DNA from 3 places in the Parabacteroides sp. AM17-47 genome. Region 1 is predicted to be linked to each of the others. Evidence: riboswitches for the same ligand, from Rfam matches in the RefSeq annotation. Region 1 holds a riboswitch; each other region holds the start of a gene.
The links. Region 1 has a riboswitch for cobalamin ahead of DW205_RS04900 (TonB-dependent siderophore receptor). Riboswitches for the same ligand answer to the same signal wherever they lie in the genome.
Positions count from the first base shown of each region.

Region 2: it holds a riboswitch for cobalamin, as region 1 does, so the genes downstream of both, DW205_RS04315 (porin family protein) here and DW205_RS04900 (TonB-dependent siderophore receptor) in region 1, are expected to answer to the same signal.
Region 3: it holds a riboswitch for cobalamin, as region 1 does, so the genes downstream of both, DW205_RS14665 (sirohydrochlorin cobaltochelatase) here and DW205_RS04900 (TonB-dependent siderophore receptor) in region 1, are expected to answer to the same signal.

Region 1 is NZ_QTLI01000005.1:30,081-38,605, forward strand. It holds gene DW205_RS04885 (FAD-binding and (Fe-S)-binding domain-containing protein) at 1-2,329, opposite strand, end outside; gene DW205_RS04890 (ABC transporter substrate-binding protein) at 2,393-3,511, opposite strand; gene DW205_RS04895 (DUF5074 domain-containing protein) at 3,511-4,875, opposite strand; gene DW205_RS04900 (TonB-dependent siderophore receptor) at 4,896-6,899, opposite strand; cobalamin riboswitch at 6,937-7,142, opposite strand; gene DW205_RS04905 (putative transporter) at 7,252-8,525, opposite strand, start outside.
Region 2 is NZ_QTLI01000004.1:138,408-146,932, forward strand. It holds gene mutA (methylmalonyl-CoA mutase small subunit) at 1-1,567, shown strand, start outside; gene scpA (methylmalonyl-CoA mutase) at 1,580-3,727, shown strand; gene coaW (type II pantothenate kinase) at 3,857-4,711, shown strand; cobalamin riboswitch at 4,731-4,934, shown strand; gene DW205_RS04315 (porin family protein) at 5,226-5,834, shown strand; gene priA (primosomal protein N') at 5,922-8,384, shown strand; gene DW205_RS04325 (low molecular weight protein-tyrosine-phosphatase) at 8,444-8,525, shown strand, end outside.
Region 3 is NZ_QTLI01000017.1:77,860-86,384, forward strand. It holds gene aspT (aspartate-alanine antiporter) at 1-972, opposite strand, end outside; cobalamin riboswitch at 1,059-1,256, shown strand; gene DW205_RS14665 (sirohydrochlorin cobaltochelatase) at 1,384-2,301, shown strand; gene DW205_RS14670 (TonB-dependent siderophore receptor) at 2,448-4,829, shown strand; gene DW205_RS14675 (PepSY domain-containing protein) at 4,848-6,311, shown strand; gene cobJ (precorrin-3B C(17)-methyltransferase) at 6,368-7,780, shown strand; gene DW205_RS14685 (bifunctional cobalt-precorrin-7 (C(5))-methyltransferase/cobalt-precorrin-6B (C(15))-methyltransferase) at 7,777-8,525, shown strand, end outside.

The sequences.
Region 1 (8,525 bases):
AGCGGCCGTTATCGCTCGCTCGTAAAAGAGCCTCATTCAATTCCTTTGCCTTCTGCGCCGCTTGCTTCCGGAACCCTTTACTGCTAAAAGCCATGCCGCAACAAAGCTTACTTAGATTCTCAGGATAACGAATCGTAAAGTCCGCTCTTGTCAATAAAGCGATTGTTTGTTCCGTTACACTTACAAAATCCACATCTTCATAATCAGCTGAAGCTCCCATCGTGCGGGTAATACAAGACGGGAAATAAACCATTTCCATCCCATTCTCTACACCCGTCAGTTCCTTGAACTTTGACGCGCCAGAAGGTGTATGCCGAGTCCAAAGCGGGAATTTATGAGCGGAAGCCCTAAACAAGAAAGAGGTAAATCTCTCGAATGCGTTATATCCCACCAGCTTTGAAAACACATGGGGCAGCTTAAGCAAAGGACGAAGCATACCCGTTACGGTTCCCATATTCCCGGCGATGCCCGAAGCGATAGCATTCGCCAAGGCACCATTCTCTTTCCACCGTAACTCTTTGATCAATAAACCGGTATTAATGCCAACCGGACATGCCGTAGCACATAGGCCATCGGTAGCGCAGGTAGCGTTACCTTTATAGTTAAAGGCTTTCTTGAGTTCTTTATATCGCTTAGAGTTTGTTTCCCCCTGTTCCGCCAAAGCCGATAATTCCCTATAGATCACGATACGTTGCCGGGGTGTCAATGTCACATGCCTTGACGGACATTGTATCTCACAAAAACCACACTCGATGCATTTATCGATCAGCTCATTCGCCAACGGTATTTGCTTTAAGTTCTTTATAAACACATCCGGGTCCCGATTTAAAAGGACACCCGGATTTAATATATTTTCCGGGTCAAAGAGCCTTTTGATCTTCCACATCAACTCATAAATCTCCTCACCCCATTCATCTTTAACAAATGGAGCCATATTTCGTCCCGTGCCATGCTCCGCTTTCAAGCTACCGTCGTAGTAAAGTACCACATCTACAAGGCTACGCATAAAAGAAGCGTAATGATCGATACCTTCCTGTGCGTTTATATCCGGAAAAATCGTGAAATGAACGTTTCCATCCAATAAATGTCCCCACATCACCGCATTTCCGTATCCATAATCCGACAAGACCCCACGCACTTGTTCCAAAGCCTCTCCTAAAACCTCTTCCCGGAAAGCGATATCTTCAATAATAGATACCGTACCCCGTGGCCGTCTTCCCGCAGCGGAAGTAAATAAACCGTTTCGTACCCGCCAATAAGTAGCGTAAAGCTTCGGATCGGTCGTAAATGATACCGGATATAAGGTCTGTATATCTGCTAGCCGCTCCTCTATATCCCGGAATTGGATTTGAAGTTCTTCTTCCGAATTAGAAGACGTGTCGATCAGCAACGCTACCGCATCCTCGGGTAAAGAATGTAATATCTCCGGCATCCCCGGTTCATCCTCTACCGCATGTAAGGCGTTTCTATCCATCAACTCGGCGGCGGACACTTTGCATTGGCGTAACGGGGCTATGGCTCTGCACGCCTCCATCAAAGAGGGGAAATAAATCAAGGCGGAAGCTTTTAAAGCCTCATCGGGGACTGTCTCGAAAGTAACCGAAGAAATAAACCCTAAGGTTCCTTCCGAGCCAACCATTAAATGCATGAGTATATCGTATGGATCGGTATAATCCAAGAAAGAGTTCATTCCATAACCGCATGTATTCTTCAACTCATATTTAGATAGAATCCGGTCTTCCATGTCTGGATTCAACAAGATCTCCAAACGGAAATTCATCAACTTCTCCAATAAGCCTATATGCGTTTGCATGAAATCCCTGCGACTCGCTAACGAAGAAGTATCCAAAAAGGCTCCATCCGCAAAGATAATCTCCATATCCCGGACCGTATTATAGGAGTTATGGATAATACCATAGCTAGAACCATTCGAGTTATTCGCTACGATCCCGCCGATACGTGCGGATTTGATGGAGGCAGGGCTAGGCCCTAGCTTACGGCCATAAGGTTTCAACCAGCGGTTCGCCTCTTCTCCAGTTATACCACAAGGGAATTTAGCCAAACTCCCATCTCCTGAAATCTTAACCTTTCCATAGTCAGGACTGATTTCCATCAATACAGAATCTGTAATAGTCTGGCCGGATAAAGAGGTCCCCCCAGCTTTAAAGGTTACAGATTTACCAGTCTTCTCACATTCAGCAAGAACACGTTTTACATCTTGCTCACAACTCACGATTTCAACTCGTTTGGGATTCAACCTGTAAATCCCGGCATCTGTTCCCTTCGCTAATGTAGTTAAAGCATCAGCATATACCTTTTTTATCTTCATAGTCTAATACCTTTATTTGTCTAGAAACGACATTTCAACAAAGATATGAAACCTTTAAGACAATCAGGGCATTTCTCTAAAATAACGGGGAGAATACCCGAATACTAGCTCCGGATGGAAAATCCAGATTAAATCTTTCAATAAATATTCCGGATGTATAGGGAATTCCTCGTAATAAGGAACTGCACCTGTATTACAGGTATAAATCCGTTTTTTTTTAAAAGCGTCGAAATTCTCGTAAGGAGTATATTCGGAGCGTAAATCGTTATAGGTCATCTCAGAAGACTGATTATATTTAACAAGCCAAATATCCGCATGGATCGCTTTATCAAACACGGTCTCAAACGCTAAGGGGGTACTTCCGGCACCCGGTAAATCCTTAAACATATAATCAGCTCCGGCGTCCTCGATAAGATGAGCCATATAACTATCTCCGGATGGTACATACCACGAAGAGCCGAACTTTTTCTCCGACAAAACAGTAGGACGATTATCTATATTTGCGGTTAAGTCCTTTAGAGACAAATAGGCTTGCTCTGTTTCTTTAAATATAGAATCGGCCATCTCTTCCTTTCCGAATAGCAAACCATAAAAGCGAATCCACTCCGTACGCCCCAAAGGAAATGCCTCCATATAGTCGGCTCCTTCGATAATGGGTATCCCTATCTTCTCGACAGGCCCATAACTACTGTTCTGGAATGGGGAAGCTATCACGAGTTCCGCGCCGATCTCTATCATTTTCTCTATATTCGGAGAGGTAGCCTCACCTAAATCAGCGATTCTTCCGGCCTGTATACCCTCTTGTATGGCAGGAGTATCCATATAACGAGGCTCACAAACGCCTATAACCTTATCGGTTTCGTGCAGTTGATCAATAATAGCCGCATGGACAGAAGTATAAATCACAATATCTTTTACCGGGACCTTCACGATCGTCCCTTTGGGTAATCCGCCGGGAACCGACTTTGTCCGGTCTACCAATAAATAGCGTTGAAGCAGACGGGTGCTATCCCACGGATCACGAACTTCCACCATTATATAGGTATCAAAGCGCTGAACCGTGAAACCTTGGGCATATTGAATACTATCAGAGGAAAGAGCTTCCTTGGAAGAAGTTTGCTTTCCGGATGGCGTACATGCCACCATCCAGAAAGCGAACCCTAAGAGAATCAGTAATCGCATTAGATATTATCTTTTTGAGCGAGGACTACTTTCATGGGATTTAAACCGGCCTCAAACTTCTTGAACAATTTACCATCACCTCCGAAACAATAGATATCGCCATTATTCTTATAATCAGACTCTGCGACATAGACATTTCCACCCACGGCACTGATTGAATAAGGGGATTGTATTGAGGTTCCATCTGTAATAAAGCTCGTTCCCGCAGATTGGCTCTTTGTATCAAATGTTAAAAATGCAGGGCTAGACATTCCCCATTGCGCATAGAACAGAAATAGCTTGCCATCCTCATAGGCCATCTCCGTTGCGTTTGGACAATTCGTAAGGGAAGTAACCTCATAAGTCTCCGTATTTATCTTTTGTACCGTATTGGGTATATCCGCATAGTTACCCATAGAAACCACATATACATTTCCTTGCTCATCCGCCTGTATCCGTGTGGGATTCAATACGACATCCAACTTCTTTATCTCTGTAAAAGTAGACAGATCAACCACTGATACCGTTTTATCATACCCAACCTCGGTACTGTAATCCATACCTCCGGAGTTTGAGACAAACAATTTATTAGAAGATACCGCCAATTGTTCCGGATTCCGTCCGACCTTTACTTTCGCCTCAACCTCCAAGGATGCGGTATCCAAACGAGCGACATATCCATTATAATAGCTAATATAGACTTTTCCACCCTCTGATACCATATAACGGGGCTGCCCCTCTGTCTTGACTTGCTTAATGGATTTTGCCTTCAGATCTGTCACTTCTATCGTAGACTCTCCATATACCGCGATATACATCTTATCGCCATACACGATCATATCCTGTGCCGTATCTCCCAGCCCCCTGCCATTTTGAGCCAAGAAATAATCGGGGACAACCTCATCCTTTTCTATGTCGTACATATATAAAGAAGAGTTGTTATTTCCCATATTGCCCGAATTCAAGAAATATAAAGCCATGAAAGAACTATCCTTCACAAAATCAATAACTCTTACGGAAGCATAAACAGAAGACTCACCTTCCGCATTTGCGGCTATAACTAATAAATAGCCTATATTTACGACATCCGTAATAGCATATGAATGTGTTCCAACTTCTACCTCCGCAATTTTCATATCTTTAGCGGTTCCATCAGAGGAACCATAAATCACGTACTTTGTTACATTGTCAACAGAAGACGGAGCTGTCCAATTTAAGGTTCCGCTAACTTTTAAAGCTTCCGGATTCTCATCCGTAAAACTGACATTAGTTACAGATACATTTGGTATGTTCAGTGAAGGCTCATTGTCGTCATCACAGCTGACAAACGAGAAAGACATCAATGCACACAAGGCAGAGACACAAACTAAATTCTTCTTTTTCATTACTTTACTTTTATAGTTTACTAATAGGATAAACAAATACTTAAACGCCAAGAACGGCCCGGCATGGGATAATACTGAATAACATCATAATTCACGTTCGCAAGATTTAACAATTCACCTTGCAAACGCAAACCGAAATATCGAAAACGAAAATCTCGATTTATAGAAATACTCTGTTCTATATAAGAATCAATCCTGTTCCGATCTATATTTTGCGGCAATGCATAACGATCACCAACCGCAGTCAGTATATAAGAGACATTTACCCATGGATTTTCCAAGGTTACGGAAACCGTGCCAGAATGACGAGGTGTATAAGGAATCTGATCCTTATAATTCTTAGCTTCCGGATCTGTCACATCAACCGCGTATTGAAAAGAATAAGTGGAAGCCAAAAGCAAGCTCATTCGTAAGGGCAATCGGAATTGTGTAGATAAATTTACATCTACCCCTTTAATATCCACTTCGCCCATATTCATCATCTTCCAAACATACATGGTAGGTAAAGCCACGATCTTATCTTTCACCGTATTATAATATCCATCCGCCGAAATACTGAAATGCCGCAGCCAATCCCCACAGGAAGAACTCCATGTTACCCCTACATTATATTGGGAAGTTTCTTCCGGTTTCAAATTTGTATTTCCCATACGGAGGTAATACAAGTCCGTAAATGTAGGAACCCGGAATATATCTTTGTAAGAGGCACGTATCCGCAAAGTACTTTCCGAGAATGGCCGCCAAGACAAACTTACAGCCGGGGATAAACGCCTCTTATCATCCGGTTTTTCCCCTTGCTCCACTTTATCAGTGATATATGTTCCCAATAAACTAGCGGTAGCCGTGAATCGACTGTTCTTATATTGCACCGCTAGTACTGATTGAGAGGCCATTCGCTTTGGATTAGGGCCGTTCACAAAATTATTGTCCAGCATAGAGCGAGTTAAATCCGTAGTCAACGTCGCCGATACATACTTTATAGGAGTATACAGCAAACCTACAGAGCCATAATACTCATTCTGTGTATTCAAATCGACTTGTTCGCCCGCAGCATATTTATCATTTATATCTAAATAACGAGTAAAAGCATAATTATACTTAGCCATGGCCCGTAGCGTAAATTTCTCATTAAGAACATTCTTATACCCCGATTGCACGAAAAAGTTATTATCCCATAATCGTTCAGAAGTGTTCTTGTTATATAAATTAACAGAACCGGGAAGCCCCCGCTCCGAATCAAAATAGTACGCCTTAAAGGAAAGTTCGCCTCCCCTTCCAAAATCGCCGAATAGATTACCTTCCAAATGGTAAGCATGGATATCGCTATTTCTACGCTTCTCTCTCGTCTCCAATTCCCCATTAATCAATGTATAGGGATATTGCCCATCCGCACGCACGAAATCACCATGTAAGGATGCGCTCCAACGCTTTCCTAATTTTTGATCATAATGCAGCACGGGATTAAAAAGCCCGAAGGAACCTCCCTTAACCTTAAGATAAGTATGAAACGATTTGTCTTTAAACGTGGGCTTTCCGGTTTGTATATTCAAGGCTCCTGCCGAGGCATACACCCTTGCCGTTTGGAAGATGTCATCCGATTGTCCGATCGATAAGGAAACCATCTCCACGTTATCCAACGAGAAACGGCTGATATCGACTTGCCCGCTTTGCGCATCCGTAATCGTCACCCCATCGTAACTGACGGCGGTATGCTTCGCTCCCAAGCTACGTACCGAGACCGTTTTCAATCCTCCGATCCCCCCATAATCCTGTACTGTAACTCCCGAGAAGCGTTTCACGGCCTCGGATAGGTCTTGTACTCCCAAGCGATCGATTCCCGCCCGGTCCATAATTTGCAAAGGCGTACCTTCACGGGTGACCGACGGACGTACCTTCTCCACTACTTCCACCCCGGAAAGCTCGTGATAGGCCGTCGTATCGATCTGTTGACCGAAAGCGACACCCAAAGAAAATAACCATACGCTAAAAACGCACAGACATCTTATAAGATATAAATCTCGCATAATAATTCTTAGGTTTACCAACGTCTTCACCCGAAACGTCGCATAACAAAATCATGGCAGGTTTTCTGGCTCGTCCACCCTCTGTCGGCTACCTTCCCGCCTATCCGATAGGCAGTGGCAACAAGATTTGCCGGGGCTCCAAGGACTTACAGCTACGGGTACAGCTCCGGACTCGCACCGGATTCCCTTTTACTGATTATTATCGGAATCGATAACATCTACACCTTGATTGGCCGCAAAGATACATGTTTACTTTTTGATTAGCAACAAAAAAGCCCCCCGGCGAATCACTTCGGCGGAAGGCTAGGGAGTTTACACTTTTCTAAACATTACTAACAACAAAATATTTATTCTATGTATAAAAGAATAATATCATTAACTGTGCGGTCAACACACGCAAAAACATGGTCAATGGATAAACCGTCGCATATCCAACCGCCGGCGCATCATTTCCTGCCGCCATATTGGAATAGGCTAACGCAGGAGGATCGGTCGTACTTCCCGCAATCAATCCCATCAACGTAAAATAATTCAGTTTATAAAAATACCTTCCCACACAACCGATAATCAGTAGAGGCAATAACGTTATTATAAAACCATAACCGATCCAAGCTACACCACCCTTATTGACTATCGTATCGACAAAACCTTCACCCGCACTCAATCCCACGCAGGCGAGAAACAACGTGATTCCTAATTCCCTCAATAGTAAATTAGAACTTTGCGTGGTATAAGTAACCAATTTATAACGATAACCGAACCGGCTTATCAATATCGCAACGATCAACGGACCTCCCGCTAATCCTAATTTCACCGGTTGAGGAATACCCGGAAAACTAATAGGAAGACTTCCCACGATAATACCCAAAACTATACCAACAAAAATAGTCACCAAATTAGGTTCATTCAAGCGTTTCATTGAATTACCCAGCGTCTCGGCAACTTTCTCCACCGCCAATTCACTACCGACCACTGTCACCCGGTCGCCTATTTGCAAGACCAGATTAGGAGTAGCTACCAACTCCAGCCCCGCACGATTGATCCGAGTCACGTTAATTCCATGTAAACGGCGTAACTGCAAAGCCCCTAATTGCTTACCGTTGATTTCAGACCGGGTAACCAAAATACGCCGGCTGATAAACTGGCTTTCCGCCGGAATCCATTGCTTACGATCCATCTGTATTTCTTGACCGATAAAAGTCTTTATCGCCTCCACGTCATGCTCTGCGGTAATAACAAAAATCTTATCATCCCCATTCAATACCGTGTTCCCCGCCACGATCTCTATCCGATTCGTATCGTTACGTAAAATACGGGAAATAACAAATTCACGGTGTTCCAACAATTTAGATAGCTCACTTACGCTACGACCAAAAATCGCCGGATTCTTCACCACCAAAGAGATAGGTACAGCCTCTCCTCCCGATTCCGTATCCGTCTCTTCTTCCAATTGTTCCGTCTCCTTCGCAAAAGAGATACGGAAAACATAACGGATAAAAATCATCGACAAGATAATGCCGATCACACCTAACGGATAGGCAACCGCATATCCTAAAGCGATCGTTTCATCCGAGATCCCCGTCATATCTGAATAAGCCTGTTGAGCAGCGCCCAATCCCGGTGTAT
Region 2 (8,525 bases), on a different contig from region 1:
AGCACTTGACCTTTTGACGAAAGGTGTTACTTCTCTTGGGTTCATCATCAAAGGTGATGAGGTGAACGAGGAGAATATAGCTACTTTATTAGAAGGTATTTGTCCGGCTTCCGTAGAATTGAACTTCAACACTTGCAACTGCAAAGCGGAGAAGTTGATCGGTATCTTGGCTGACTACTTCAAAGGCAAGGGTGTCGACGCAGAGAAGTGCTACGGTTCTGTAAACTATGACGCTTTCAAGAAACCTTTAGTAAAAGGTAAAGAAAACAGTGAGTGGGTAGAAGGTGCCGCAGCTGTGCTCAAAGCTGGACAGGCTTTGCCTAACTACCGTGTATTGGCTGTAAATGCGTTCCTTTTCAACAATGCTGGCGCTTACATTTCTCAGGAATTAGGTTACGCCTTGGCTTGGGGTAACGAATTGATGGCAAAACTTACCGAGGCTGGTTTCACCGCTGACGAGGTTGCCAAGAAAATCAAATTCAATTTAGGTATCAGCTCTAACTACTTCATGGAAATCGCTAAGTTCCGTGCGGCTCGTTGGTTGTGGGCCGAGATCGTAGCCGCTTATAAGCCGGCCTGCGAATGCGCTTGCAAGATGGTTGCTCACGCACAGACTTCAGAGTGGAACATGACGGTTTACGATGCTCACGTAAACTTGCTTCGTTCTCAAACTGAGGCTATGTCTGCCGCTCTTGCCGGCGTAGACTCTATCACGGTTCGCCCGTTTGATAAGATTTACCAGACTCCAGACGATTTCTCCGAGCGTATCGCACGTAACCAACAATTATTATTGAAGGAAGAGTGCCACTTGGATAAGGTCGTTGACCCGTCTGCCGGTTCTTATTATGTAGAGGTATTGACGAATTCCTTGGCTGATGTCGCTTGGAAGTTGTTCTTGGAGGTTGAGGAAAAAGGAGGATTCTCCGTTGCCGTGAACGCAGGTGAGATCCAGAATGCCGTTAACGCTTCGAATGTAGCTCGTAAGAAAGCGGTTGCTACCCGTCGTGAGATATTGTTGGGTTCTAACCAGTATCCTAACTTCACGGAAGTAGCTGCCGATAAGATTCAAGAAAAAGGTTCTTGCTGTTGTGGCGGTGGTCATTGCGGTGAGGCAACGATCCCGGCTCTAGATTTCTCTCGCGGCGCTTCTGAATTCGAGGCTTTGCGTATGACGACAGAGAAGAGTGGCAAGACTCCGAAGGTATTTATGTTGACGATAGGTAACTTGGCGATGCGTTTGGCTCGTTCACAGTTCTCCGCTAACTTCTTCGGTTGTGCCGGATATAAGATAATTGATAACTTAGGCTTCGATACGGTTGAGGCTGGTGTTGAGGCTGCTGTCAAGGCTGGTGCCGAGATCGTGGTTCTTTGCTCTAGTGATGACGAGTATGCTGAATTCGCTCCTGCCGCTTACAAGGCTTTGGCCGGACGTGCCGAATTCGTTGTAGCCGGAGCTCCTGCTTGCGCGGACGACTTGAAGGCTCAAGGTATCGACCAGTTCGTAAATGTAAAGAGCAATGTGCTTGAGACATTGAAAGCATTCAACGCTAAATTAGGAATCGCTTAAGTATAAACAATTATGAGACCAAATTTTAAAAACATAGATATAAAGAATGCCGGATTCGCAGCTACAAACGCTGCCGAATGGGCAAAAGCCAATGGTATCGAGCCCAATTGGAAAACACCCGAGCATATCGAGGTGAAACCTGTATATACAAAAGAAGACTTGGAGGGTATGGAGCACTTGAACTATGCTTCTGGTTTGCCTCCTTATCTACGTGGCCCGTACAGCGGTATGTACGCTATGCGTCCTTGGACAATCCGTCAGTACGCAGGTTTCTCTACCGCTGAGGAGTCTAACGCTTTCTATCGCCGTAACTTGGCTTCCGGTCAGAAAGGTTTGTCCGTTGCGTTCGACCTTCCGACTCACCGTGGTTACGATGCCGACAACGAACGTGTGGTTGGTGATGTAGGTAAAGCGGGTGTATCTATCTGTTCCTTGGAGAACATGAAAGTGTTGTTCGATGGTATTCCTTTGAACAAGATGTCTGTTTCCATGACCATGAATGGTGGTGTGCTTCCGGTATTGGCATTCTATATCAACGCAGGTTTGGAGCAAGGTGCTAAGTTGGAGGAAATGGCCGGTACGATCCAGAACGATATATTGAAAGAGTTCATGGTACGTAATACCTATATCTATCCGCCTGAGTTCTCCATGAAGATTATCGCTGATATCTTCGAGTACACCTCTCAGAAGATGCCGAAGTTCAACTCTATCTCTATCTCCGGTTATCATATGCAGGAGGCTGGTGCTACGGCTGATATCGAGATGGCTTATACGTTGTGCGACGGTATGGAATATCTTCGTGCCGGTATCAACGCCGGTATCGATGTGGATGCGTTCGCTCCCCGTTTGTCATTCTTCTGGGCTATCGGTGTAAATCACTTCATGGAGATCGCCAAGATGCGTGCGGCTCGTATGTTGTGGGCGAAGATCGTGAAGAGCTTCGGCGCTAAGAACCCGAAATCATTGGCATTGCGTACACATAGCCAGACTTCCGGTTGGTCATTGACCGAGCAAGATCCGTTCAATAACGTAGGACGTACTTGTATCGAGGCTATGGCCGCTACATTAGGACATACACAATCTTTGCATACGAACGCATTGGATGAGGCGATCGCTTTGCCGACCGACTTCTCTGCTCGTATCGCTCGTAATACACAGATTTACATTCAGGAAGAGACTAAGATCTGTAAGGAGATCGACCCGTGGGCTGGTTCTTACTATGTAGAGTCTTTGACGAATGAGTTGGTACATAAAGGTTGGGCATTGATCCAAGAGATCGAGAGCATGGGTGGTATGGCGAAAGCCATCGAGACAGGTCTTCCTAAGATGCGTATCGAGGAAGCTGCCGCTCGTACACAGGCTCGTATCGACTCTGGTGTTCAGACCATCGTTGGTGTTAACAAATATCGTTTGCCGAAGGAAGATCCGATCGATATCCTAGAGATCGATAATACAGCCGTACGTAACGAGCAGATCGCCGCTTTGAAGGAGTTGCGTGCTAACCGTGACGAAGCCGCTGTTCAAAAAGCTTTGGCTGATATCACGGAGTGCGTGAAGACGAAGAAGGGCAACTTATTAGAGTTGGCTGTTAAGGCTGCCGGCTTGCGTGCGTCATTGGGAGAGATCTCCGATGCTTGCGAGGTGGTTGTAGGTCGTTATAAAGCAATCATTAGAACTATTTCAGGCGTGTATTCATCAGAAACTAAGAAAGACGCAGACTTCCAGAAAGCTTGCGAGCTTTGCGAGCAATTCGCTAAGAAAGAAGGCCGTCAGCCTCGTATCATGATCGCTAAGATGGGTCAGGACGGACACGACCGTGGCGCTAAGGTTGTCGCTACTGGTTATGCGGACTGTGGTTTCGACGTAGATATGGGACCGTTGTTCCAGACTCCGGCCGAGGCTGCCCGTCAAGCTGTGGAGAACGACGTTCACGTAATGGGCGTTTCTTCTTTGGCCGCTGGTCATAAGACGTTGGTTCCGCAGGTTATCGAGGAGTTGAAGAAACTAGGTCGCGAGGACATCATCGTTATTGCTGGAGGTGTAATCCCGGCTCAAGACTATGATTTCTTGTATAAGGCTGGCGTTGCCGCTATCTTTGGCCCGGGTACTTCCGTATCGAAGGCAGCTTGCCAGATCCTTGAGATCTTGTTAGGCGAATAAATAGAGTTTAGGCCTTACGGTTTTTAAATAAAGAGAGGCTGGACAATTGATTTTGTCCGGCCTTTTTTAGTATTGTATGCGGGTTTATGTACTTTTGTAGCGATTATTCAATTAAAAAGGGAAAGAATCATGGGAATCGTTATAGGTATAGATGTGGGAGGTAGCACGACCAAGATCGTCGGCGTGGAGGATAAGAAGATCAAGAACCCGATGTTCGTGAAAGCTACCGATCCGGTAACCTCTTTATTCGGGGCCTTCGGTAAATATATTTATGATAATAACATCTCGCTCTCGAATATAGAGAAAGTGATCTTGACAGGTGTAGGTAGTGCTTATATCGATCAACCTTTATATGGCTTACCAACTGCGAAGACGGATGAGTTCCTTGCGAATGGGCTAGGGGCGCAATATAATACGGGACTGGACAGTCTATTGGTGGTCAGCATGGGAACGGGTACCTCCTTTGTCAAGGTACAAGGCTCCACGATCGAGCATATCGGGGGATTGGGTATCGGTGGCGGAACCATCCTCGGCTTGTCTAAGCTATTATTGAAAACGCATGACTTTCACCAAATAGCGTCTTTGGCCGAGCACGGTTCCTTGAATGATATCGACTTGCATATCCGGGATATTACGCCGCATCCGTTACCCGGCCTGCCGCTGGACGTGACAGCCTCTATTTTCGGAAAAGTGGACGCGAACGCTAAGGTTGAGGATATCGCTCTCGGTATCGTTCATATGGTCTTGCAGACCATCGGGCAAGGAGCTGTTTTCGCCTCGTTAAATGGCGATATCAAGAATATCGTATTGATCGGTAACCTAACTCGCTTGCCACAATGCCCGGATATTTTCCCCCGTCTGGAGGAGATGTGCGATGTCCATTTCAAGATACCGGAGTATGCCGAGTATCGCACGGCTATCGGGGCGGCTTTATGCTATATCAGGAACCGGGAATATAAGGATATTTTTTGTGGAAAGTGTTAGGCTACATCAAAACTTTATGTATCTTTGCTACATGCTTTGTTCCCTTTCGGCAATCGCCGGATAGGGATTAAAAGGGAATCGGGTGAGAATCCCGGACAGTCCCGCTGCTGTAAGCTTCATAAACGGGTTGAGCAATACTGTTGCCACTGTTCATTCAAGTGAATGGGAAGGCGCTTAAGACCGGAAGTAAGTCAGAAGACCTGCAAGGCGTGTATATTTTCGACGGCTTCGAGGAAAGGCCGGAAGAGAACGCAAGAACCTTATCCGGTTTTTACTATTCTTTATCCAAGGTTTTCTTATCAAGTCGTCTCATGGTTTCGGATAATTATTTTGCCATAATAATTAGGGAAAGAAGCATGAATCTGACCGACGGGATGAGCTCCGTGTGTAAGATGCATGCTTTCTTTGCGTTTAAAGGACTGGGGTATTCCGTGAACACTCTATAGAGAATATTTGTTTATTATTAGAAAAGTGCGTTTATTTGCAACGAGTAATTAACAAAAGAAGTATGAATATGAAGAAAATTGTGGGACTTGTTATGGTTGCCTTGCTAGCGTTGATGGCGCTTCCGGCGAACGCTCAGCTTAAATTCGGTATCAAGGGAGGTGTGAATATATCGTCTGTTCATTTCAACTCGGACGTGTTGAAAGCGGATAACGTAACCGGCTTCCAAGTGGGTCCGATGATCGAGACGACCTTACCGTTGGTGGGTGTCGGGATCGATGCGGCAGTGTTGTATTCGCAAAAGGGTTTGGAAACGACCTCGGCTGGCGGGGTTAAGACTTCGATGAAGACGGATTATATCGATGTTCCGGTCAACTTGAAATGGAAATTCGGTTTACCGATCGTCAAGGCGTATTTGGCAGCCGGTCCGTATATCGGTTTCCGTGTAGGCGGTGATAAATTTTGGGATATCCCGGGTTCCGTAGCGGATCAGGTGAAGGCGAAGAATTTCAGCGCAGGTCTTAACTTCGGTGCCGGCGTGGAACTGATCAGTCACTTGCAGGTGGGTTTCAATTATGGTCTGGGACTGACTGATAACTATAGCATTGAGAAGGTGAACCTCTCCGACGGTGCCGGAAAGAACCGTGGATGGTCTATCACGGCAGCGATCTTGTTCTAAATAGGTGAAAATAAAATGAGAGAGGCTGGGCTTTAGAAGTCCGGCCTTTTTTGTTATTTTTGGGCTCGTAATGAAACACCTGTTTGAATGAAATATGCGGACGTCATACTTCCCCTTCCTTTGGAGAATAGCTATACCTATCGGATACCCGAAGATCTGGAGAGAGCCGTGACTCCCGGTTGCCGGGTGATCGTGCATTTCGGGAAGAAACGATATTATACGGCTATCGTCATGGAGGTACACGACCGGGAACCGGTATCCGATTTTGAGACGAAGGAGATCTACGCTTTGCTGGATGCCACGCCGGTGCTCCGCCGTCCGCAACTCCGTTTCTGGAAATGGATATCTTCTTATTATATATGTAAGCTGGGCGACGTGTATAAGGCGGCCTTGCCTTCCGGCTTAAAGTTGGAAAGCGAGACGGCGGTTACTTATAATGAGGATTTCGAGGCCACCGCCCCCTTGCGCCCGAACGAGCAAGCGGTACTGGATGCTTTTAGCGGGGTTTTGAAATTGACGATCTCGGAGTTGGAGAAGAAGACCGGTCTTCGAAATGTTGTCCCGATCGTCTCTTCCTTGATGGTGAAAGGGGCGGTCGAGGTGAGCGAGGAGCTAAAGCGAGGATTCGTTCCCAAGACACAGGCGTTTATCCGTTTGGCCGAGGCTTACCGGGATGAGACGAAATTACAGGCGGTGTTCGAGGATTTGAAACGAGCGAAGAAGCAAGAGCTTCTGCTGGTCAGCTTCTTGGATTTAAGCCATACCTTGAATCCCGCTTTATCGAAGGAGCTTTCCAAGAAAGAGCTATTGGAACGCAGTGGTTATACCTCTGCGGTATTGGAGGGGCTGCTGAAACGGGGTATCTTGGAGAGTTACGAGAAAGAGGTGGGTCGTTTGCAAGTATCTGTCTGCCGCTTGCAAGAGCCGAATCCGCTCAGTCCGGCGCAAGAGAAAGCCTATGGAGAGATCCATGAGGCTTTCAAGACGAAAGAGGTCTGCTTGCTTCATGGCGTGACTTCCAGTGGTAAGACCGAGATATACGTCCGTTTGATCCATGAGGTCTTGCGGCTGGGGCGGCAGGTTTTATATATGTTGCCGGAGATCGCTATCACGACCCAGATCACGGAACGGCTGGCGAAATTATTCGGGGATAAGCTATTGGTCTACCACTCTAAGTTCTCGGATAACGAGCGGGTGGAAGTTTGGAATAAGCTATTGCATAACGACGAGCCTATGCTGGTATTGGGGGTCCGTTCGTCCCTCTTCCTTCCGTTTAAGGACTTGGGCTTGATTATCGTGGACGAGGAGCATGAGAATACGTATAAGCAGCAGGACCCGGCACCCCGTTACCATGCCCGTAACGCTGCCATCGTCTTGGCGGGTATGCACGGCGGTAAGACCTTATTGGGTTCCGCCACTCCCTCCATCGATTCTTATTTCAACGCTACGGCGGGGAAATACGGTCTGGTTGAGTTATCTACCCGCTACGGTGATTGCTTGATGCCGGAGATTATTACGGTGGACGTGAAGGAGCTAAAGCGCAAGAAGATCATGAAAGATACCCTTTTCTCCCCTCTGTTGGTGGAGAAGGTGCGGGAGGCCCTATCCCGGGGCGAGCAGGCGATCCTATTCCAGAACCGCCGGGGATTCGCCCCGATGATCGAGTGCCGAGGGTGCGGGTGGGTGCCTCGTTGCGTGAATTGCGACGTTAGCCTTACCTATCACAAGGCGCATAATCAGCTGGTTTGCCATTATTGCGGTTATACCTACCGCTTGCCGCAGGTATGTCCCGAGTGTAAGGGGACGGAGTTCAAGATGCAAGGCTTCGGTACGGAGAAGGTAGAGGAGGAGATCGCTGGGCAATTCCCAGCGGCGAAGGTGGAGCGGCTGGATTTCGATACGGCCCGTACCCGCACGGCTTACGAGCGGATCATCTCGGATTTCGAGAAGGGGAAGACACAAATCTTGATTGGTACCCAGATGTTGTCGAAGGGATTGGATTTCGGGAATGTCAGCGTGGTCGGAATCCTGAGTGCCGATAGCCTGATGAATTTCCCTGACTTCCGGGCGCACGAGCGGGCTTATCAATTGATGGTACAGGTTAGCGGACGTGCCGGACGACGGGATAAGCGGGGTACGGTGATCTTGCAGACTACTCAGCCGGAGCATCCTTTGATCCGTATGGTGCAGCATTTTGCTTATAAGGAAATGGTGAGCTTGCAATTGAGCGAGCGTAGTATGTTCCGTTACCCGCCTTACTACCGTTTGATCGTCTTGATCCTTCGAAGTCGGAATGAGGAGGCTTTGCAGGAAATGTCTGCTTTATACGCCGAGAAACTTCGTGCTCGTTTGGGTGAGCGGGTGTTGGGGCCGGTTACGCCGCCTATCACTCGGGTACAGACGCTTCATATCAAGAAGATCGTCTTGAAGATCGAGATATCCGCCGGGATCGCTCCGCTTCGTGAGATATTGGAGGGGATTCATGCGGAGATGCAGGGATATGCGCTATTTAAGCAGTTGTTGGTTCATTATGATGTGGACCCGGCTTGAGAATTGAAAATGGAGAATTGAGAATTGAAAATTGAAAATTAAAGGAAAGGAGCTTAGGGATGAAGGAGGAAAAGATACGGTTGTTGTTTGTGTGTTTGGGAAATATATGCCGTTCCCCTTCGGCGGAGGCGGTAATGAAGA
Region 3 (8,525 bases), on a different contig from region 1:
CTTTTTCCCCACGTATTCCTTATGGATCACTAGTACGGGTAACGTCTCTGCCGGAAAATCGAGCAATTCAATGTCATTGACCTCGTCGCCAATCCAGTTCTCCTCTCCGATCACGAATTCCCGGCGACCGCTTAGAACAACCTCATTTCCGGTATGTAAAACCAAATCCGGTTTAACATTGGTTACTACATTATTAATACGGACACGCTCCACGAACAAATGCCGTCCCAATTGGTCTAAATACACCTCCAACTGCTTTACGCTTTTGCCATCCTTGAACCATTCATTACTAATCTTATAGGCCCGGAAAGTTACCGGACGGGCGGCAGGCATAAAGCCCGGTTGCTCGCTCTCGTCGTTATTTCCCATTTTAGCCTCTAGCTCTTTACACGCTTTTTTCACGTAGTCGAGTCCTCCTAAAAGACGTGGCCCGATATCACTCACTAACCATGCGGATCCTGCCGTACCGAAAATATAAGTTACCGCATAGGCCACGGGCATTACATTTACCATAGCGCTTTTATCCGTATCGCTAATATTCATCTGTCCGATCGTATCTTCGGCAACTCCTAATACTGCCGACATCGTCTGGGAGCCCGCCAATAATCCTGCGGCCTCGCCTGCGTTATATCCCATAAGTTTCGCTAACAAAAAAGGAACGATCAAACAAAATATACACATGACGGCGGCGAAAAGCATTTGAGGAAGACCTTCCTTTTTCAATCCCCGGAAGAACTGTGGCCCAACGCTATATCCTACAGCGAAGAGGAACATCAAGAAAAAGACGGACTTTAACGGTCCGCTTATATCGATTTTTAATTGCCCGATCAATACACCGACCAATAATACGCTGGTAACCGTTCCCAGCGTGAACTTCTTTATCTTAAACTTGCCAATCCAGAAACCGAGAGCTAAGGTTATGAAAATAGCTAGCTCCGGATAATGTTGAAGTAAATTAGTTATCCATTCCATATCTATTTATTTGATGTTAAACAAAAAAGATGCTATTGGAACAGGGATTCTTTGAAAGATGTTGTTACTTTTCGGGATTATTTATATAAATTTGCGACCGCTTAGGTGATAGAGTTTGTCTACCGACAACTCTATAAAAGGGAATCCGGTTAGAATCCGGAACAGTGCCCGCTACTGTGAAGCTCTTGAAAAGGAAAGCGTTCTGCTATGCCACTGTCTTAAGAAAGATGGGAAGGTTGCTTTCCGAGCCAGTCAGGAAACCTGCCAAGCGAAGTAATGATTAATTCCTCCCGGGGTCAGGAGCAATTAAGAGGATAGAAATATCACCTATATCCAAAAGATGTTGGAGACGGAATAATACGTTGTCTCCGTGGGATTGATATGTAATCTAATTATTAATATATTCATATGATGAGGAAACACTTACTATCTTTCTTCCTGCTGGTCATCAGCCTAGTTTGTCGTGCGCACGATGGCGAGAATTTTGTAGCATCCGATTTATTCGCCTCTTTACAACCGGGCGATAAGGCCGCTTTATTGATGGTACATTTTGGAACAACCCATGATGATACCCGTGCCTTGACAATCGACGCGATCAATCAAAAAGCGAAAGAAGCTTTCAAAGATGTTGAGTTGCGTGAGGCATGGACTTCTCGCATTGTAATGCGCCGCTTAAAAGCTCGTGGCGTAGAGAAACTGAACCCGATCGAGGCCTTGGAAAAATTAAAGACTGATGGTTATACACATGTCTTGATCCAATCCACGAATATAATCGAAGGTATCGAGATGGAATCCTTACGTAAGGATGTTGCCACCATGAAATCTTCTTTCAAGGAGATTCGTATCGGTAATCCTTTATTGTATACACCGGAGGATTATGAGGCGGTAATCGTCGCTATCACAAAAAATGGGGCGAAAGAAGGCGCTACTTTATTGGTAGGCCATGGCACTTATACTCCGGCGACGGCTCAATATGCCATGTTGGATTATATGTTGAAGGAGAAGGGATTCAAGGATTATTCCGTAGGAACCATCGAGGGCTATCCTACTTTTGATACGATGGTAGCCCAAGTAAAGGCCAATGGAACGAAGAAAGTCTTGTTGATGCCATTTATGTTTGTCGCCGGAGACCATGCGAAAAACGATATCGCCGGTGATTGGAAAGAGGAACTGGAAAAGAAAGGCTACGAGGTAAGCGTATTTATGGAAGGTCTGGGACAGAATCCGGATATTCAGAAGATCTTCATCGAACATGCCCGTTTCATGGCTAAACATAAGATGATCGATATCGTTGATAAGAAGAAAGCTTATGCGGTAGAGAAGGACTAAAAAAGTTCTCCAAATCTATGTTTTATTCCTTTCGGAAGAAAAAGTAATTCCTTCCGAAAGAAACTAAATTTTCATTCGAAGGAAAATGGAATTTCTTTCGAAAGGGATTTCACATGCATACAATAAACAGTTATAATGCTAAATATATGAAAAGAGTTTTGACAATCTTACCGTTGACAGCCTTATGTATCAGTACGATGCAGGCACAACACAAGAATGAGTACACGAATTTCGCCGATACGACATTCAATATTCAAGAAGTCGTAGCGACCGCCGCACGCAAGCCACGTCCACAAATCACGAAGTTGGACGTACCTATGAAATATCTTCCTATTTCAATTAATAGCATTACGGCGAGTAGTTTGGAGTTGCGAGGTATCCGTAATATCCAAGATGCGGTACGCTTTATGCCGGGCGTACGATTCCAGACATCTTATGGCGCATTTCAACAATTGTCGATCCGTGGTTTCGATCATTCTATCATGATGATAGACGGTATCCGCGATGAACGTTCGGCAATAAACAACTCTTATCCCGTACCCGATCTATCCTGTATCGAGTCTATTGAATTATTAAAGGGACCGGCTTCTGTACTTTACGGACATTCAGCCGTAGGTGGAACCTTGAATATCGTTCGTAAATCCCCGTCAGAGAAACAGAGCGTTAATGCTCGATTGGCCTACGGTAGTTACGAGAATAAAGAGGCGACACTTGGCATGGGCGGTAAATTGGTCGGTCCGGTCAATTATTACGCCAATGTCAACTTTTCCGATCAAGAGGGCTGGCGTGATAATGGCAACCGTCGCTTTTCCGGTTATCTGGCATTGCAAGCTAAAATGACGGAACGTGACATATTAGATGTTCGCGGAGGTTTTAACCGCGACTTCTATGGGACGGAGATCGGTCTTCCCGATTTAATGGCAAATGATGTATATAATGTGCAAACAGGACAGTTATATCTCCATAAAAATGAGATGCTACCGGGACTTGACCGTGAGGCTCGCTACAATAACGAGTCCGACTTTATGAAGAATCACGCATGGAACGTATCGACGCAATACACACATACTTTTTGGAACGGCGCGAAACTAACAGATCGCCTTTCTTACAATAACGACGATATCAACTATTTTGGGACGGAAGCCCTCGACTATCTCGAAAGTGATGATCCGATCTATGATCATTATTATATGAAAAACGGCCAGAAAAAATATATCTGTTTGGACAGTGTATATCTTTCTTTCCCGCTTCGCTTCTCCCATATAGCCAAGACGGTAGCCAATACGCTCGAGCTAAGCGGTAAATTCAGGACGGGTGAGATAAAGCATACGTATATGGGAGGTTACTCTTTCGTCGCCTTGAATCGTACCAGCTATTCGGGCTATAATTTAGGAGATGATGTTCAGGGTCCCGGCCTTTATTCGCATGTATCCGTTTATGATCCGCATAGCATGGGATATATGACCAGTAAATTCTCGAAAGCAACGGTTACGCATCATTATTCCAACAGCCTTTATCTTCAAGATATGGTTGAGTTCAACGAGCAATGGAAGGTATTAGCCGCTCTACGTTACGACTTTTTCCGTTATATGTCCGCCAGCGCTACAACTCCTACCGGACGACGTGAGTATGAGGAGCATTCAAGCTTCAATATGATAAAGAATAAGGCGTTGACTTATCGTTTCGGAGCGGTCTATCTGCCCCATCCGAATACATCCATTTATGCGTCTTTCGCCTCTTTCTTCAAGCCGATCCGTACGTTCTATCAAGATAACGTCATTTATGTAGGAGGTGATGGAAATCGTTTCGAGCCTGCTCGCAATGAGGAAGTATTTAAGCCGGAGAAAGGATACCAAGCCGAGGTGGGGCTTAAATATCAATTGAACAATATATTAAGCGCCAATGCCAGCTTGTTCTATATCCGGAAGATGAACAGTACGGCTACGTTGACCAACAACTATCAAGAGGAGGTAAACGGCGAGACTACCACGATGAGCGTAATCGGACAGGTGGGTGTACAAGATTCCAAGGGTTTTGATTTTGATGTCACTCTTTCTCCAGTAAGCACCTTAGCGCTGACGATCGGTTATGGATTGAACGACTCCAAGATCCGGGAGATGAAAGAAATAAAGGATCCGGAATTGATCGAGGCTATCTATGGCAATAACCCGGATGAGACAAAGCTACAATTGAATAGCCAAGAAGGAAACTGGCAGAGCAACGTACCGAACCAGACTTTCTACGCATACGGCAGTTATACCATCCCTCGGGGTGTCTTGAAGAATCTGGAATTTCACTTGAGTAGCAGTTATACCGGTAAAGTATACCGTAATACGTCAAACAACTCTTGGTTCGATCCGTATTGGGTAACCGATTTCGGTATGTCTTATTTGTTGAACAACAATATCCACCTAACGTTCAACTTGAATAACTTGTTTGACAACAATTATTATAACCAAGCGCTCGGACAACAGATGGTGCCAAGCATGCCTCGTAATTTCCAAGTGGCTATCTCCTATACATTATAATATATAGAACATACGCTCATGAATCTATTGACAAAGATCATGCAATTTATACACAGGATACTGGGCACGGCGCTCAGTATCCTGTTCCTCGTTTGGTTCCTATCGGGATTGGTAATGATCTACCATACGTTCCCGCGAGCGGACCGGGCCGATAAACGGGCGAAGATGGATATTCTCTCTCCGGAGAATCTTCCTTCGTTAGACCAGATAGAGAAACGTTTACCGCAGAACGAGCGGATAAGCCATGTTACCTTAAACAGCTATTTGGGACAAACTGTTTTTCATCTCCGGACGGAGAAAGGGAGCTATGATATTCCTGCCGACTCGACGGAAAGATTACCCGTAATCGACTGGAATCATATCCAACGTGTGGCATCACTATGGAATACCTCTTCCATAGCGAAGGTAGATTCCTTGTACACCTTGGACCAATGGATTCCATTCGGTCGTTTAAAAGAGGAATTTCCGATCTATAAATTCCATTTCGCCGATCCGGAACGACATGAATTATACATATCCTCTAAATCCGGGGAGGTTTTGCAATATACGGATAAAAACAGTCGTTTCTGGGCTTGGCTCGGGGCGATCCCTCATTGGGTCTATTTCACTTCCTTGCGGCAAGACGCTGAATTATGGATAAAGGTAGTTGTCTGGTTATCCGGAATCGGGTGCGTTATGTGTATCGCCGGGATCTATTTAGGAATACGGGATTTCCGGTTAGCGAGGAGACGTCATTTGATTTCCCCTTATAAGAAGTTCTGGTATAAATGGCATCATATTCTTGGGGTGTTATTCGGTTTATTCGTCCTCACCTTCTGCTTTAGTGGTATGATGTCTTTGGCTCGTGTACAGGATTGGGGGTTGAAAGCCAAGCTCGATATAAACCCGGTTCAAGAACTGCGGAAGATGGCTCCTTCCCCACTCGATTATCCGTTGGATTACAGGGCGGTCATACAAGCCTATCCCGGCCAGATCCGTCAATTGGAATGGAGTAGTTTTGGTGATATACCCTTTTACATCGTACAAACAGACACGAAGGATATTGTCGTGAACGCAAATAAGAGTGACGGGATATCTTTATTGAACCTGCGACCGGAAGAAATCCGTTCCGTATTGTCTCAGATACATGGTATCGGGACCACGGCTGATATCAAACTGTTGGATGCTTATGATACGTATTATATCTCACGAAAAAGGAATTTAGAACTCCCGGTCTGGAAAGTATCTATTCAAGACGTGGATAATAGTTGTTATTACATTAATCCCCGTAATGGACAATACCGTTATGTAAATACGCCGTCTCGTTGGAACCATTGGATGTATCCGGCATTGCATAGCTTGAATCTGAAATTCTTGGTAGATCATCCGGTCTTATGGAATATCGTGATGTGGGGAACCATGTTGGGAGGCACGTTCGTTTCCTTATCCGGTGTATGGCTTGCGATAAAATATATCAGGCGAAAAGCGAGAAGAAAGAAGTAAAGCCTGTATATTTGTATTATATTTATTGAGAACATTGTATTATAAAATAGATTTGAATGAATAAAGGCAAGATTATAGTCGCCGGAATCGGCCCCGGTAGCGAGGCCGATATAACGCCTGCGGTTTTGGCCGCTATCCAAAGCTCGGATGTCATCATAGGATATAAATATTATTTCCGTTTTATCACCCACTTGCTTCGTGAGGGAACGGAATGTATAGATACAGGTATGAAACGTGAGCAAGCTCGTGCCGAGCAAGCTTTCGCTTATGCCAACGAGGGAAAGACGGTTTGCGTGATCAGTTCCGGTGACGCCGGTATTTATGGCATGACTCCTCTGATTTATGAGATGAAGAAAGAATCCGGAAGCGAGATCGAGATCGAGTCGTATCCGGGCATCAGCGCTTTCCAGAAAGCTGCGTCCTTGCTTGGCGCTCCTATCGGACATGATTTCTGTGTGATTTCCCTCTCAGACTTGATGACTCCTTGGGAACTGATCGAGAAACGGATTCACGCGGCGGCCATGGCCGATTTTGTTACGGCGATCTATAATCCAAAAAGCGAGGGACGTTATTGGCAACTCTATCGTTTAAAAGAATTGTTCCTGCAAGAACGCAAGCCGGAGACTCCGGTCGGTTATGTACGTCAGGCCGGACGGGAGGAGCAAGAAGTATTCGTCACTACGCTCGCAGATCTGGACCCCGAGCAGATCGATATGTTTACGGTAGTCTTGATCGGAAACTCACAAACATATCTTTCCGGGAATCATATGATCACTCCCCGGGGATATTATGGCGAGATCAAACAAAAGAAAATGGATACGGGTATCGGACAGGACATCATGATCCGTAGTTTCCGTACGATCGAGAAGGAATTGAAAAACCAAGAGATCCCGTTGGATAAGAAATGGGCGTTACTCCATGCCATTCATACGACGGCCGATTTCGATATGGAAAATATCCTTTATGCCGACCCGGATGCTGTCTCTACATTATATAATAAGATCAGCGGCGGGGAAGTTCCTACGATCATCACCGATGTCACGATGGCTGCTTCCGGCATTCGTAAGGGAGCTCTGCAACGTCTGGGTGTCGAAGTGAAATGCTACCTTCAAGACGAGCGGGTCGCTGAGATGGCTTCGAGCAAAGGAATTACCCGTACTCAAGCCGGTATTCGTCGGGCCGTGGAAGAGCATCCGACCGCTCTGTTTGTCTTCGGGAACGCCCCGACCGCCCTTATGGAATTATGCGATTTAATACGTAAAGGTAAAGCCACTCCAGCTGGCATTATCGCGGCTCCGGTAGGTTTCGTACATGTGCAGGAATCCAAACATATGGTGAAACCTTTTATCGGTATACCGAAACTAATCGTGGAAGGTCGTAAAGGAGGTAGTAATTTAGCGGCTACGCTAGTGAATGCCATCCTTTGTTTTAATGACGCAGAACAATTAAAGCCGGGAAGAGACGTATGAACCGATTTTATGTCATAGGGCTGGATGATAATATGCGGCAATACTTTCCGCCGGAGATATTGGAGATAATCTCGTCCCACCGGGTGTTCTCCGGAGGCGTGCGGCATCATGAGATCGTACGTTCGCTCTTGCCCGAGAAAGCGGACTGGATCGATATAAAAGTCCCGTTGGACGAGGTCTTCGATCGCTATCGTTCGTACGACGGTCGGGAAAGCATCGTTGTATTCGCTTCCGGAGATCCTTTGTTTTTCGGATTCGCCGTTACGATTCAAAACCGATTGCCGGATGCGCAAATCCGCCTGTACCCGTCATTTAATTCCTTGCAACTCTTGGCACAAAATCTATTGATGCCTTACCACGATATGCGGATCGTCTCCCTTACCGGACGGCCTTGGCACGAGTTCGATCGTGCCTTGATCGAAAGTGCGTCTAAGATAGGCGTGCTCACGGATCGGGAACATACGCCTACGACTATCGCTCGCCGGATGCTGGAATACGGCTATGATAATTATACCATGTTCGTGGGAGAACGGTTAGGAAATACCGAACGGCAGAGCATCCGCCAATTCAGTATACAAGCCGCGGCAATGAATAATTTCGTTCATCCGAATTGCTTGATTCTCCGGAAAGAGCGTGACGGGCATTCCCGTAAGTTCGGCCTGCCGGATTTCGCGTTCGAGCATTTGAGCGGGCGGGAGAAGATGATAACCAAAATGCCGATCCGTTTGTTATCTTTAAGCATGCT